Regions from separate parts of the Aquabacter sp. DMC10 genome, predicted to be linked through region 1. Evidence: riboswitches for the same ligand, from Rfam matches in the RefSeq annotation. Region 1 holds a riboswitch; the other holds the start of a gene.

What was found. A riboswitch is a leader RNA that binds a small molecule or an ion and turns the genes downstream of it on or off. The one in region 1 is predicted to bind S-adenosylmethionine.
Region 2: another riboswitch for S-adenosylmethionine. It lies ahead of ACT54L_RS08430 (O-succinylhomoserine sulfhydrylase); the one in region 1 lies ahead of ACT54L_RS21465 (homoserine O-succinyltransferase).

The regions. Positions count from the first base shown of each region.
Region 1 is NZ_JBQUYX010000009.1:55,819-62,849, forward strand. It holds gene ACT54L_RS21435 (TetR/AcrR family transcriptional regulator) at 1-273, shown strand, start outside; gene ACT54L_RS21440 (MarR family winged helix-turn-helix transcriptional regulator) at 545-1,024, shown strand; gene ACT54L_RS21445 (DUF1398 family protein) at 1,042-1,443, shown strand; tRNA gene ACT54L_RS21450 (tRNA-His) at 1,597-1,673, shown strand; gene ACT54L_RS21455 (AEC family transporter) at 1,921-2,862, shown strand; gene ACT54L_RS21460 (hypothetical protein) at 2,916-3,338, opposite strand; SAM-I-IV-variant riboswitch at 3,656-3,764, shown strand; gene ACT54L_RS21465 (homoserine O-succinyltransferase) at 3,809-4,726, shown strand; gene phnE (phosphonate ABC transporter, permease protein PhnE) at 4,818-5,681, opposite strand; gene phnE (phosphonate ABC transporter, permease protein PhnE) at 5,678-6,562, opposite strand; gene phnD (phosphonate ABC transporter substrate-binding protein) at 6,835-7,031, opposite strand, start outside.
Region 2 is NZ_JBQUYX010000002.1:796,231-803,261, reverse strand. It holds gene argF (ornithine carbamoyltransferase) at 1-17, shown strand, start outside; gene ACT54L_RS08445 (Hsp33 family molecular chaperone) at 329-1,327, shown strand; gene ACT54L_RS08440 (TrkH family potassium uptake protein) at 1,357-2,859, opposite strand; gene apaG (Co2+/Mg2+ efflux protein ApaG) at 2,863-3,255, opposite strand; gene ACT54L_RS08430 (O-succinylhomoserine sulfhydrylase) at 3,414-4,613, opposite strand; SAM riboswitch at 4,665-4,745, opposite strand; gene ACT54L_RS08425 (2'-deoxycytidine 5'-triphosphate deaminase) at 4,929-6,038, shown strand; gene ACT54L_RS08420 (FUSC family protein) at 6,045-7,031, opposite strand, start outside.

The DNA of each region.
Region 1 (7,031 bases):
GAGCTGGACCGGCTGATGCGGACGAGCGCGAGCGTTCAGGCCCGCAAGCAGGCCTTCTACGTGCAACAGGAAAGTGAAATCTACGCCGCGCTCAAGGAGCGGTGGCCTGAGCCGGAACGCTCAACCGCATTGCGCACCGTCGCGATGATCTCGGTTGGGGCATTCCGCCTTGCGTCCGATATCTTCTCCCAGGAGAAGGGCGCGCGGCCCATACGCGAACTTCTTGAAGACATCTTCGGCAGCGCCGCCAAGGAAATGCGCCTTCATCCCTAGCCCGGCGCCGGCGCCTTTGGGCACCCGCACCTTGTCGGAGGCCGCGCCCCCCGCGGCCCGGTGTGCCCCGCCCCCCGGACGCCGGGCCGCGCCGGGCCGCTCGTGCCGCCGGAGGTCTCGCGCCGCCTTGCTCGCCCACAGCCGATCCGCACGGGGAGGCGCCACCGCGCGTCAGGGTCCCGGAAGCCCTCCGAGGGCGGCGATCACCCCGGCAGGCGGCTCGATATTGTTGACTAGGAAATCATATCCAGATAGTTTCCTAGTAAATCAGATGAGGCTTCCGGTGTCCCCCGTCCCCCCTCCCCCGGTGTCCGACCTTGATGCGCATCTGGGCTTCCGGCTGCGCGCGGTTTCCAACCATGTGTCCCAGGCCTTCGCCGCGAAGCTGGCGGGCCAGGGGGTGACCACCGCCGAATGGGTGGTGCTGCGCGCCCTCTATGGCACGCCGCCCACCCCGCCGAGCCAGGTGGCGGCGCGTCTTGGCCTGACGCGCGGCGCCATCACCAAGCTGGCGGACCGGCTCATCGCCAAGGCGCTCCTCACCCGCGCCGCCCATGCCGAAGACAAGCGCGCCCAGACCCTCGCCTTGACCCCCGCCGGCCTCGCCCTGGTGCCGCACCTCGCGGCGCTTGCCGACCGCAACGATGCCGATTGCTTCGGCCTCCTCACCCCGGCGGAACGGACAAGCCTGGAACACCTGCTCGCCCGCATCGCCGCCCATTGCCGGATCACCGCCACGCCAGTGGAATGACCTTTCAGGAAGCCCCCATGGACCCCAAGCACATCGAGACCGCCCGCGCCTGCCTTGCCGCCGCTCAGGCTGACACCCTGACTTTCCCTGAGATGGTCGGCGCCCTCATGGAGGCGGGATTCGAGGGGTATGCGGTGGATTTCCGCGCCGGCCGCGCCACCTATTACCGGCCCGACGGCAGCACGCTCGACCTGCCGACCCATGCGTTCCACACCCCTGTTGCCGACAGATTCGACGTGGGCCCCATCCAGGCCGCCATCCAGGCGGCGCAGAGGAAGGCGCCAGGCTACAGCTATCAGGGCTTCTGCCGCACCGTGGCTGCGGCGGGCTGCGCCTCCTATCTGGTGTCGTTCCTCGGCCGGCGGGCGGTCTATATGGGCCGCACGGGCGAGAGCCATGTGGAACTCTTCCCCAGTTGAGTGGGGCCAGACCTGCCTCCAGCCCCTTGCAAGGCGCCCCGCGCCCCACTATCAACAGCCCCGCGCAGACATCGACGCCGCCCCCCTTGAAACCTTGGGGCGCTCAGCGTAGGTTCCGCGTCCTCGCCGGCACCCCTTGCGGTGCCGCGCTGTGCAGCTGTAGCTCAGTTGGTTAGAGCGCCGGTCTGTGGAACCGGAGGTCGGTGGTTCGAGCCCACCCAGCTGTACCATTGGATTTCCCCCTCCCCTCGTTGAATGACCATCGCCCTCCCGCGCGCGCCCATCCGCCGCGCCCGCAGCCGCCCCGCGCGCCCGCAACAGGCTCGCGCCGGGCGGCGGGTGTTGTATAAGACTCATCCCGCCCGGCGCCGGACCTCCCGCTCCGCCGGCCCTTCCCGGTTGATACCGACCCGCCTCCTCGGCCGAGCGCGCGCCAGTTTCGCCCCATCGCCCGCCTGTTCCGATCGCAGTCCCGCCATGTCCGCCATCCTCACCGCCCTCGTCCCCGTCGCCCTCGTGGTCGCCCTCGGCGCCGCGCTGCGCCGGCGCTTCCTGCCCGATCCCGCCCATTGGTTCGGCATGGAGCAATTGACCTATTACGTGCTGTTTCCCGCTTTGCTGGTGGTCTCGGGGGTGCGGGCGGACCTGTCCAAGGTCAATCTGGTGGGGGTGCTCGGCGCCTTCACCTTCATGCTGGTGGTGCTGGCGGCCGCGTTGCTGCTGGCCCGGCCGGCCCTCAACCGCGTGATGGGGGTGGACGGGCCGTCCTTCACCTCCCTGTTCCAGGGGGTGCTGCGCTGGAACACCTATGTGGCGCTCGCCGCCGTGGGCGGGCTTTATGGGGCGAGCGGCATCACGGTGGCAGCGGTGGCCCTTGTGTGCCTGGTGCCCATCGTCAATGTGATCTGCGTGGCCGTGCTCTCCCGCTATGGCGCAGCCGGGAGCACCTCGCTCACCCTCATGGCCCGGCAATTGGGGCGCAATCCGCTCATCTGGTCGTGCGCGGCGGGCATGGCCATCAATGTGCTGAAGGTGCCGGTGCCCGCCGTGCTGCTGGAATTTGGCGACGTGCTCGGCCGGGCCTCGCTGGCCATCGGCCTCTTGGTGGTGGGCGGCGGGCTGGTGCTGCGCGATCTCGCCCGCCCCCGCCTCGTCACCTGCCTGACGGTGGCGCTGACCCTGGTGGTGAAGCCGCTGGTGACGCTGGCGGCGGGGGTGGCGCTGGGCCTGTCCGGCCTGGAACTGACGGTCATCGTGCTGCTCGCCGCCGTGCCATCGGCGCCGGCCGGCTATGTGCTGGCCCGCCAGATGGGCGGCAATGCGCCCCTGCTGGCGGAGATGCTGACAGTGCAGATCGTGTTCGCCGCCTTCACCATGCCGGCCATCACCCTCATCGCCATGAAGGTGGCCGGGGGCTGACCGGGCCGCGCAAACGACAAAGGGCGGCCAGAGCCGCCCTTTTCCTTAAGCGTTCAGCACGGCGCCCAATAGCCCGCCCCGTGCGTGTTGGTGGGGAACCAGCACTGGCCGGTGGGCGGCGGGGGCGCCACATAGACCGGCTGGGGCGCGGGGGCATAATAGACCGTGGGCGGCGGCGGAGCCGGGGCATAATAGACCGGCGGCGGCGGGCTGCTGGCGGCACCGGCAATGGCGGCGGCGCCGAGCAGGCCGAGCGCGATGCCCGCCCCCACTGCCGCGCCATTATTGTTGTGGTTGCGGTAATAGGGCCCGCAATTCCAGCAGCGCGGCGGGGGCGGCCCGGGAGGGCCCCAGCCGGGGCCATAGCCGGGCCCGTATCCGGGTCCCCATCCACCAGCCATGGCGGGCGCGCCCGCCGTCAGGGTCAAGAGGGCCGCAAGACCGGCGACCGCAACCTTCTTGCTGAAGGTGACCATGTCCACTACTCCGTTCGGGGCACGTCCAGTGAAATAAACGGCCCTCAATCGATCGTGATCCTGCTCTGCAATGGGCTCCGAATTATGACCGCCACCTTGGCTTTCGCGTTGATTTAGAGGCGTTTTTCGGCCTGCTGCGCTGCTTTGTGGCGTTTTCCTGGCGCACCGTCCGGCGCGGGCCGATGTTAACCACCTTTTCCCAAAATCTCCGACCAGCAACGCGTCTCAAGGTCCGCGCGGCCGCTCCGGCGGCAGGTCCCTGCAGCCCGCGCCTGTTCCTGAGGTCTTGCGGGCCGCGGGCACAAGCGCTATGCAAGCCCTTGCATCAAGAGTTGGGCAAGGGCCCGACGCCAACCTGCTTTCCCGAGCAAGGTGGAACTCCCGCGGTGGGAGGATGTGGCCGAGGCGGCAACGAAACGGGCGATCCGATCCGAGCTCCGTCCCGCGCCAAGGTGAGACAGGGTTTGGACATGCCGATCAAGATACCGGACACGTTGCCCGCACGCGCCACCCTCGAAGCCGAGGGCGTGGTGGTCATGCGCGAGACCGATGCCGCGCGCCAGGATATCCGGCCCCTCAAGCTCGGCCTGCTCAATCTGATGCCCGACAAGCCCCGCACCGAGACGCAGTTCGCGCGCCTCTTGGGCGCCGTGCCGCTCCAGGTGGAATTGTCGTTGGTGCACATGGGCAGCCACACGCCGCGGCACACCTCCGCCGACCACATGGCCGCCTTCTATCGCACCTGGGACGAGGTGCGGCAGGAGACGTTTGACGGCTTCCTGGTCACCGGCGCGCCGGTGGAAACCTTGCCCTTCGAGCAGGTGGGCTATTGGGACGAGTTGCGCCGCCTGTTCGACTGGACGCAGCGCCACGTGCATTCCACCATGACCATCTGCTGGGGCGCCCAGGCGGCCATCCAGCATTTCCATGGCGTGCCCAAGCACGAGCTGAACGCCAAGCTCTCGGGCGTCTACAGCCACCGCGTGGAGACCCCCGCCTCTCCCTATCTGCGCGGCTTCTCAGACGACGTGGACATTCCGGTCTCCCGCTGGACCGAGGTGCGGCGGGAAGACCTGCCGGGCGAGGACAAGGTGCGCGTGCTGCTGGATTCGGACGAAGCCGGCCTCGGCCTCCTGGAGGATGCGGAGCGCCGCCTGCTCTTCATGTTCAACCATCTGGAATATGAGAGCGGGACGCTGGCGGCCGAATATGCCCGCGACAGCGCCAAGAACCCCTCGACCCCCGTGCCGGCCCATTATTTCCCCGGCGACGACGCCTCCCGCGCTCCGCGCAACCGCTGGCGCGGCCACGCCCATCTGTTCTTTTCCAACTGGATCAACGAGATCTACCAGACGACGCCGTATCAGCTGGACGAGATCGGGCGCTGAGCGGGCGCGCCTTTCAAAGAGAAGCACGAAAAAGGCCGGGCCCCTGGGGCGCCCGGCCTTTTTTTGCTCCCGCCCCTGGCCGCCGGAGGGCTCACACCTGCACGGAGCGGCGCCCGATGATGGCGAAGCGCAGCCGGGAGGAGATGAAGTCGATCGCCGCCACCATGATGAGCATCATCAGGATCAGGAAGCTCACCTTCTGCCATTCCAGAATGCGGATCTGCTCGGCCAGATGGAGGCCAAGGCCGCCAGCGCCGACGATGCCCACAATGGTGGACTGGCGGGAATTGGATTCGAAATAATAGAGGATCTGGCTGGCCAGCACCGGCAGCACCTGCGGGAAGAGGCCGAAGCGCACCCCTTCCAGCGGCCCGCCGCCGGAGGCGGTGATGCCTTCCACCGGCTTGCGGTCGCTCGCCTCCACCGCCTCGGAGAAGAGCTTGCCGAGATCGCCGATGGACGAGGTGGCGATGGCCAGGATGCCGGCGAAGGGGCCAAGGCCAACCACCGTCACATAGATCAGCGCCCAAATCAGCTTGTCCACCCCGCGGAACACGTCCAGCACCCGGCGCACCAGGGTGTGCAGGAGGGGATTGGCGACCACATTCTTGGCGGCCAGCAGCCCCAAGGGCAAGGCGAGCACCGCGCCGGCGAAGGTGCCGAGAAAGGCGATGGCCAGCGTCTCGCCCAGGGCGTGCAGGTACAGCGGCAATTGCTTGCCGGGATCGGGCGGCACCATGAGGGTGAGGAAATGGCCGAGCTGGGCGAGGCCCGTGCCGATGCGCGCCAGCGAGAAGCCCAGATGCCACATGGCATAGACCGCAAGCACCGCCATGGCCGCGATCAGCACCCAGCCGGTGATGCGCCCGCCATCGGTGAGGCGGAAATGCTGCGGATAGAGCGCCTTCAGGCGCGCTTGCTCGGCCGGATCGAAGGCGAGACGGGCCCGGTTCATCGGCCGGCCTCCATGCTGATGAGCCGATGGCGGATGCGCTCGGTCACCAGGTCGATGATCGTGACCGTGGCGATGATGAGCAGCAGGATGGCGGAGACGTCGGAATAATAGAATTTGCGGATGGCCTCCACCAGGTCCTGGCCGATGCCGCCCGCCCCCACGAAGCCCATGATGGCCGCCTCGCGCACATTGATCTCGAAGCGCAGCAGGCCATAGGAGGCAAAATTGGAGAGCACCTGCGGCAGCACGGCAAGCCGCACCGCCTGCACCCAGGAGGCGCCGGAAGCGGTGGCGCCCTCCACCGGCTTCATGTCGATATTCTCCACCACCTCGGCGAACAATTTGCCCAGCGACCCCATGGTGTGGATGGCCAGCGCCAGCACGCCGGGCATGGGGCCAAGGCCAAACGCCACCACGAACAGGAGCGCGAAGACGATCTCCGGCACGGTGCGGCAGAATTCCAGGAGCCGGCGGGCGGCAAAACGCACAGTGGTGTTGCGGGTGAGATTGGCGGAGGCCAGGAAGCACAGGCACAGCGCGCCCATGACGCCAAACACGGTGCCCAGATAGGCGATCATGATGGTGTCGGCGAGCAGCTTCAGCCAGCCATCCAGGTTCCAGTACCATTCGGCCAGATCCGCGCCCAGCTGGTCGAGCCGCAGCGTGGGCAGGATGTTCCAGAAATAATCGCCGAGGCGATAGGCATTGGCGGCGAAGACCGAGGGCTTCACCTCGCCCCACCAGCACGACAGGGCGATGCACACGGCCACCACGCCCATCCCGATGAAGGAATGGCGACGGCGCGCGGCCACCGCCTCATCATAGAGGCGCGCCATGGGCGCGATCTGCTCTGCGGGGAGGCGGACGACGGTGTGGGCCAAGGCGCGCGGATCCGGTGGCAGGGACAAAGGGCGAAAGGAACTGAACAGGGGAGCCGGCTTCATGAACCGGCTCTCAGCATCGTCACCGTCATGGCCGGGCTTGTCCCGGCCATCCACGGGGAGCGGCCTGGATCAGGCTTCCGACGGTCTTCGAGGCGGCGAGGCGTGCATGCCCGGGCCAAGCCCGGGCATGACGTTCCCCCCGGAGAGGCGTCGGCGAGCGGAGACCAGAAAGAAAAGGCCCGGCCGTCTCCGGCCGCGCCCTCCAGACCTCAGGACGCCTTCTTCTTGCGCAGTTCGTCCACGAACTTGTTCAGCTCGATGATCGCCTGGTAGGAGGAATTGTCCACCGGCTGCCACACCTGCTGCTTGCCTTCATAGATCTTGTCGAAGGCGGCCTTGTCGTTCTTCTCGATGGAGAAGAAGGCATCGCGGATCTTGGCCTTGAGGTCCGCCGGCAGGCTGTCGA
Region 2 (7,031 bases), on a different contig from region 1:
TCCAGGCCGGCGCCTGAGCGAAGGTGACGTTCCCTGCGCCGGCCTCGTGCCGGCGCAGGGCTGAACAAGGAGTGTCCAGAGGCCCCCGCGGGTGGCGCGCCAGCGCCTGCTGCCTTGGGCCCTGCCGCTCGGTTCGATTCCATTCCTGTGGTGCGGTTGCCTTGATCCTCGCCCGCGCGCGGGTCCGGGCCTGGTGATGCCGCGTTCCTGATCGCGCCCGGCACCGCTGGCGCTTGCGCGGACCCCGCAAGATCGTCCAAGAGGACGGCACGACGCCCGATCATCTTCAGCGCCGGCCTCGCCCGCGCGTGACCGAAAGGGAGGCACCATGGCTTCCGAAGACCGACCGACCGACACGCTCCCCCGCCAGGACGATGCCGTCCTGCCGTTCCAGGTGGATGCCCTCGACATTCGCGGCCGCACCGTGCGCCTCGGCACCGTGCTCGACGGGGTGCTGGCACATCACCAGTATCCGCCGGCCGTCAAGCGGCTCATCGGCGAGGCGGTGGCGCTCACCGTCCTGCTGGGCACGTCGCTGAAATTCGAGGGCCGCTTCATTCTCCAGACCAAGACCGACGGTCCGGTGGACATGGTGGTGGTGGACTTCGTCGCCCCCGACAAGGTGCGCGCCTATGCCCGCTTCGATGCGGAAGCGGTGGCGGAGGCCGAGCGGGGCAACCGCGCCGATCCGTCGACCCTTCTGGGACGTGGACATCTGGCCATGACCATCGACCAGGGCCTGTCCACCAATCGCTACCAGGGTGTGGTGGCGCTGGAAGGGGAGGGGCTGGAAGCGGCCGCCCATCAGTATTTCCAGCAGTCCGAGCAGATCCCCACCCGCGTGCGCCTCGCGGTGGGCGAGGAGATGCGGCCGGGCGGCGAGCCTTCCTCTTGGCGGGCGGGCGGGCTCCTCGCCCAGTTCCTCCCCGCCGAGGCCGGCCGCGCCCGGCAGGCGGATTTCCCCCCCGGCGACGCCCCCGAAGGGGTCGAGCTGCACGAGGTGCCGGACGACGATGCCTGGGCGGAAGCTCAGTCCCTCGTCGCGACGCTTGAGGATGTGGAGCTCATCGACAGCGACCTGTCCAGCGAGCGCCTGCTCTATCGCCTCTTCCATGAACGGGGCGTGCGCGTGTTCGATGCGGTGCCGGTCCAGGCCCATTGCTCCTGCACCCGCGAGCGGGTGGCCGGGGTCCTGGCGAGCTTTGATCGCGACGAGCGGCGGGAGATGATCCAGGACGACGGCACGGTGGGCGTCACCTGCGAATTCTGCGGGCGCACCTACAGCTTCTCGGCCCAGGAAGTGCTCGACGGCCAGTCCGACGCCTGAAGGAGCGGCGGGCGTCCCCCGCCTCTTGTTCAGCGCACCCAGAAGCGCGGCAGGAGGATCACCAGCACGGTGAGGATTTCCAGCCGGCCCAGCAGCATGGCCAGCGACAAAAGCCAGATGGCCGGGTCCGGCAGGGCGCTATAATTGGCGGCCGGACCAATGATGGGGCCGAGCCCCGGTCCCACATTGGACAGGCACGCAATGGCCGCGGAAAAGGCGGTCAGCAGGTCGAGGCCCATCAGGTTCAACATGGTGCCGATGACCAGGAACGTGGCCAGATAGAGGAAGATGAAGCTCAGCACCGAGGCGACCACGTCGTCGCTGACCGGCGCCCCGCCATAGCGGATGGGAAAGGTGCCGTTGCGAAAGGTGATGCGCTTGAAATGCTGGCGTGCCGCCTTGGCCGCTATGGCCAGCCGCAGGGCCTTGATGCCGCCCGACGTTGAGCCGGTGCAGCCGCCAAGGAACATCAGCACGAAGAAGAGGGCATTGGAGAGGGGCCCCCAATTCGTATAGTCCACGCTCATGAAGCCGGTGGACGAGATGATGGACGCCACCGTGAACAGCGCCCCCCGGAACGCCGTCTCCCCGCTCGCCACGCCCTGGAAGCTCTGCTGGAGGAAGGAGGCGAAGGTGAAGGCCGCCACGATGGCGAAGAACAGGCGCACCTCGGAATTGGCGAATAGGCGGGTGAAATCTCCCGCCAGCGCCCGCGCATAGAGCGTGAAGGGCAGGCTCGCCAGCAGCATGAAGCAGATGGCCACATAGTCCACCGCCGGGGCGGCAAAAATGGCAAGGGACGAGTCCGAATTGGCAAATCCGCCGGAGGACAGCGTCGACATGGCCAAGGTGGCGGCGTCGAACAGCGGCATGCCGGCGATGGCATAGGCGATGGCGCACAGGATGGTGAGCACCAGGTAAGACAAGAGCAGCCCCTTCGCCACGGCTTCCGCCCGCGGCAGGAACTTGTCGGACTTGTCGGAGGATTCGGTGCGGAAGAGCTGCATGCCGCCGATGCTGAGCAGCGGCATGATGGCGATGCCGATGACCACGATGCCGATGCCCCCGAACCAGTGCAGGAGCGTGCGCCACAGCAGGATGCCGGCCGGCATGTCATCCAGGCGCGACATGACGCTGGCGCCGGTGGTGGTCAGCCCGGACACGCTCTCGAAGACGGCATCGGTCACGCTGAGCGAGGGTTGGCCCCACATGAAGGGCAGGGCGGCGAAGGCGGAGAGCACAAACCAGACGCTGGCGGTCAGCAGGAAGGCCTGGCGCAGGTCGAGCCGCTTGATCTGGGCCTGCCGGCCCGACATCCACAGGAGCACGCCGACAAAGATGGTGACCGCCGAGGAGCCGAGGAAGGCGCCCTCGCCGCCACTTTTCAGGGTCAGGTCGGCACCCGCCGGCGCCAGCATGGCCACCCCCAGGACGCTGAGGAGCACGCCGAGCACGGTCGCGATGGGCCGCAAATCCAGAGAGGGAGCGGCCTGGGTCTCGACGAGGGGCGCCTTGGCGCTGCGGATGGCCATGGCTCAGTTCAGGGTGCGCCGCATGTCCGGCAGATCGAGGGAAAAGGCCGGAATCTCCACGGCGAATGCCTCCCCGCTCTGGCTGGTCATGTCGTAATGGCCGCGCATGATGCCGTTGGCGGTGGCGAGCGGCACGCCGCTTGTATATTCAAACCGCCCGCCGGGCTCCAGCACCGGCTGCTCGCCCACCACGCCTTGGCCGTGGACTTCCTCCACCTGCCCGAACGCGTCCGTGATGAACCAGTGGCGCGCCTGGAGTTGGACCGTGTCCGCGCCGAGGTTGGTGACCTCGATGGTATAGGTCCAGAAATAGCGGCTCTGATCGGGGTCGGAGCGCTCCGCCACATAGCGCGGCGTCGCCGTGACCTGGATCTGGCGCGTGATCGCCCGGTACATGATCTGCCCCTTCACCGGCCCGTCCCCGCGCGAACCGTATCTGCCCGTTCCCATGAGGAACACTGGCAGTGAAGCCGCAGTTGGGGGCGGGGCGCAACTCGTTCTGCGCCGGAGCGGCGTGCTCCGGCGCGAATATGTTGTGCGCGCCGCGCGCCGCGTCAAACGGAACGCAGCGCCTGGGTGATGTCGGCGATCAGGTCGTCGGGGTGCTCCAGCCCCACGGACAGGCGCACCAGGCCGTCGGAAATGCCCATCTGCGCCCGCGCCTCGGGGGTGAAGCGCTGGTGGGTGGTGGTGGCGGGATGGGTGAGCAGGCTCTTGGAATCCCCAAGATTGTTGGAAATGCGAATCACCTTGAGCGCATTGGCGAAGCGGAAGGCGCCTTCCTTGCCGCCGTCCACCACGAAGGTGACGAGGGTGCCGCCGCCCTTCATCTGGCGGCGAGCAAGGGCGGCCTGGGGATGATCGTCCCGGAAGGGATATAGCACCTTGGACACCTTGTCGGAGGCGGCCACGGCATCCGCCAGAAGAGCTGCGCTCGCCTGCTGGCGCTCCACCCGCAGCCCCAGGGTTTCCAGCCCCTTCAGCAGCACCCAGGCATTGAAGGGGGAGATGGAGGGGCCGGTCTGGCGCAGATAGGTCTGCAGATGGTCGGTGATGAACTGCTCGGAAGCCAGCACCACCCCGCCCAGGCACCGGCCCTGGCCGTCAATATGCTTAGTGGCCGAATAGACCACCACATCGGCCCCAAGCTCGAACGGCTTCTGGAGCAAGGGCGTGGCGAACACATTGTCCACCACCAGCTTTGCCCCCGCCGCCTTGGCGATGGCGCCCACCGCGGCGATGTCGATGATCTCAAGGGTGGGATTGGTGGGGCTTTCCAGGAACAGGATCTTGGTGTTCGGCCTCACCCCCGCCGTCCAGGCATCAAGGTCGGTGCCATCAACCAGGGTGATCTCCACGCCGAAGCGGGGGAGATAGTCCTCCAGGATCCAGCGGCAGGAGCCGAACAGGGCGCGGGCCGCCAGCACGTGATCGCCGGCGCGCAGCTGGCACAGGAGCGAGGCATGCACGGCCGCCATGCCGGACGCCGTCGCCCGCGCGGCTTCCGCCCCTTCCAGCAGGGCCATGCGGGTCTCAAACATCGCCGTGGTGGGATTGCCATAGCGGGAATAGACGAAGCCGGGGTCCTCGCCCTTGAAGCGGGCCTCGCAGGCTTCGGCGGAATCGTACACGAAGCCCTGGGTGAGATAGAGCGCCTCGGATGTCTCGCCATAAGGCGAGCGCGTGGTGCCGCCATGGACCAGCAGGGTCTCGGGGTGCAGCGTCTTGGGATCGGCGGGAATGAAGGGCGCCAAGGTCGTCGAGCCTCCGGGCGCCGAGGACAAAAGGCGGGAGACGCCTGTGCGCCCCACCTGTCCCCGGCCTTTTAGCGAGTTGTTTTAGCGTGGCGGCAAGCCGGCCGGCCCAAATTCACCACGTGGCGTTTGTTAAAGCGCAGGCGTTCGGTTTCGTCAATCGTTTCGTCCGGTAAACCGAACGGATGGGGCGGCGTGGCAGAGAAGCCCCTTGCGCTGACAGAGCGGCTTCGCCTTTATGCGCGGACGGCGCGCGCGGTGAACAGTCCGGGTGGTGGGGCCGTGGGACGGGAAGCCGGCGGAGGCTGCGGCGTGGTGGATCAATTGAGACCGGGAATCCTCCCCTCGCAGGCCATTGCGGCGCTTCATGAGAGCGGCTGCATCCTCTCCCGCCGCGCGTTCGACGACGACCAGATCCAGCCGGCGAGCCTTGACCTGCGCCTCGGGCGCACCGCCTGGCGCATCCGCGCCAGCTTCCTGCCGGGCAACGGCATCAGTGTGAAGCAGCGGCTCGCCGACCTCGGCCTGCACAAGCTCGATCTGCGCGAGGGCGCGGTGCTGGAGACCGGCTGCGTCTATCTGGTGGAACTGTCGGAAAAGTTGCGGTTACCGGCGGATGTGGCGGCGGCCGCCAATCCCAAGAGCTCCACCGGGCGGCTCGACGTCTTCGTGCGCGTGATCGCCGATGGCGCCCGCGCCTTCGATGCCATTCCCGCCGGCTATGAAGGCCCGCTCTATCTGGAAATCTCCCCCCGCACCTTCCCCATCCTGGTGCGGGCGGGTTCGCGCCTGTCGCAGGTGCGGTTCCGGCGCGGCGTTGCCCGCCTGTCCGACCTGGAGCTGTTGAACCTCCAGAAGGCGGAATGTCTGGTGGATGCCGAAGTGCCGGACGTGGCCAGTGGCGGCATCGCGGTGGGTGTTGACCTGGCCGGCGAAACCTTCGGCGGTCTCCTGGGTTTCCGGGCCAAGCGCCACACCGGCGTGGTGGATGTGGACCGTCGCCACGGCCTGGAGGTGGAGGACTTCTGGGAGCCCATCCGCGCGCGCGGCAATGCAAGCCTGGTGCTCGACCCCGACGCCTTCTACATCCTCGCCTCCCGCGAGGCGGTGCATGTGCCCCCCGACTATGCCGCCGAGATGGTGCCCTTCGATCCTCTGGTGGGCGAGTTCCGCGTGCATTATGCCGGCTTCTTCGATCCCGGCTTCGGCAATGCGGCGGTGGGCGGAAGCGGCGCCCGCGCCGTGCTGGAGGTGCGCTCGCGCGAGGTGCCGTTCATCCTGGAACACGGCCAGACCGTGGGACGGCTCATCTATGAGCGCATGTCCCACCGCCCCGAGATGCTTTATGGCGAGGCCGGCGTGTCCAATTATCAGGGGCAGGGCCTGAAACTGTCCAAGCACTTCCGCCCCTTCACGTCCCTGTGAGCCGGTTCAGGCGGTGCGTGGCGCACCGGAGGCGGTGTCGCGCGGCTGGAGCGGGGCCGCATCGTGACGGTGTTCGATGGGCCGGCTCGCCGACAGAAGCCCGCCCAGGTCCTTCAGCGGCCGCAGCACTGCGTCGGAGAAGCTGAGATAATCGGCCATCAGCGGCAGGAGGCGGCGGGTCTTGGGGTCCTCCGCATAGTCCATGGCCAGGGTCACGGCGGCATCCAGGTCGGGCGCGGTGAGGGAATCAGAGCCCGCGGGCGCTTCACCGAGCGCCGCATCGAAAGCGCGCAAGGTCCGCGCGCGGGCCGCCTCCAGCACGTTAAGCAGCCGCTCGGGGGGCGCAAGGCCTGACAGGCGCTCGGCGGCATCTTCCAGAAGCGCCTGGTAGGTGGTCAGGATTTCCAGCGTCGACACCAGCGTGATGACATCGCCCGCGGAGCGATGGCCAAGGCTCGTCTCCGCCCCGATATGCGGCAGGCGATCGGCCAGCACGCGCAACTCCAGCGACATGGCGGCGGTCGCCGCCCGGGGCGTCACGCCTTCGCCTTCGGCCTGATAGCGCGGCCAGGAGGCGGCAAACGCCGTCCGGCAGCGCTTGATCATGGAAATGACCTGGTCGCGGATCTGGTCCGCCACATAGACGGGCAGCACCACCCAGGAGACGAGGAGGGCAATGCCGGCCCCGATGCCCGTCTCGTAAATGCGCGCCACCATGCCGTGGACATCGAGGCCGCTGACGATATGGAGGGCGACCACCACCGAGAAGCCCACCATGGCCGAGGAAATGTCGTAGCGGTCCCGTACGGTGACCAGCGAAATCATCTGGCATACGAGGCACAGGAGGGCCAGGATCCACACATTGTCGCTGAACACCACCACGCAGCCGAGGCCGATGGCCACGCCCATGGCCGTGCCCACGGTGCGGTAGCGCACGCGCACATAGGTCTCCCCCACGGAATTGCCCAGCACGAACATGACCGTAAGGGTGGC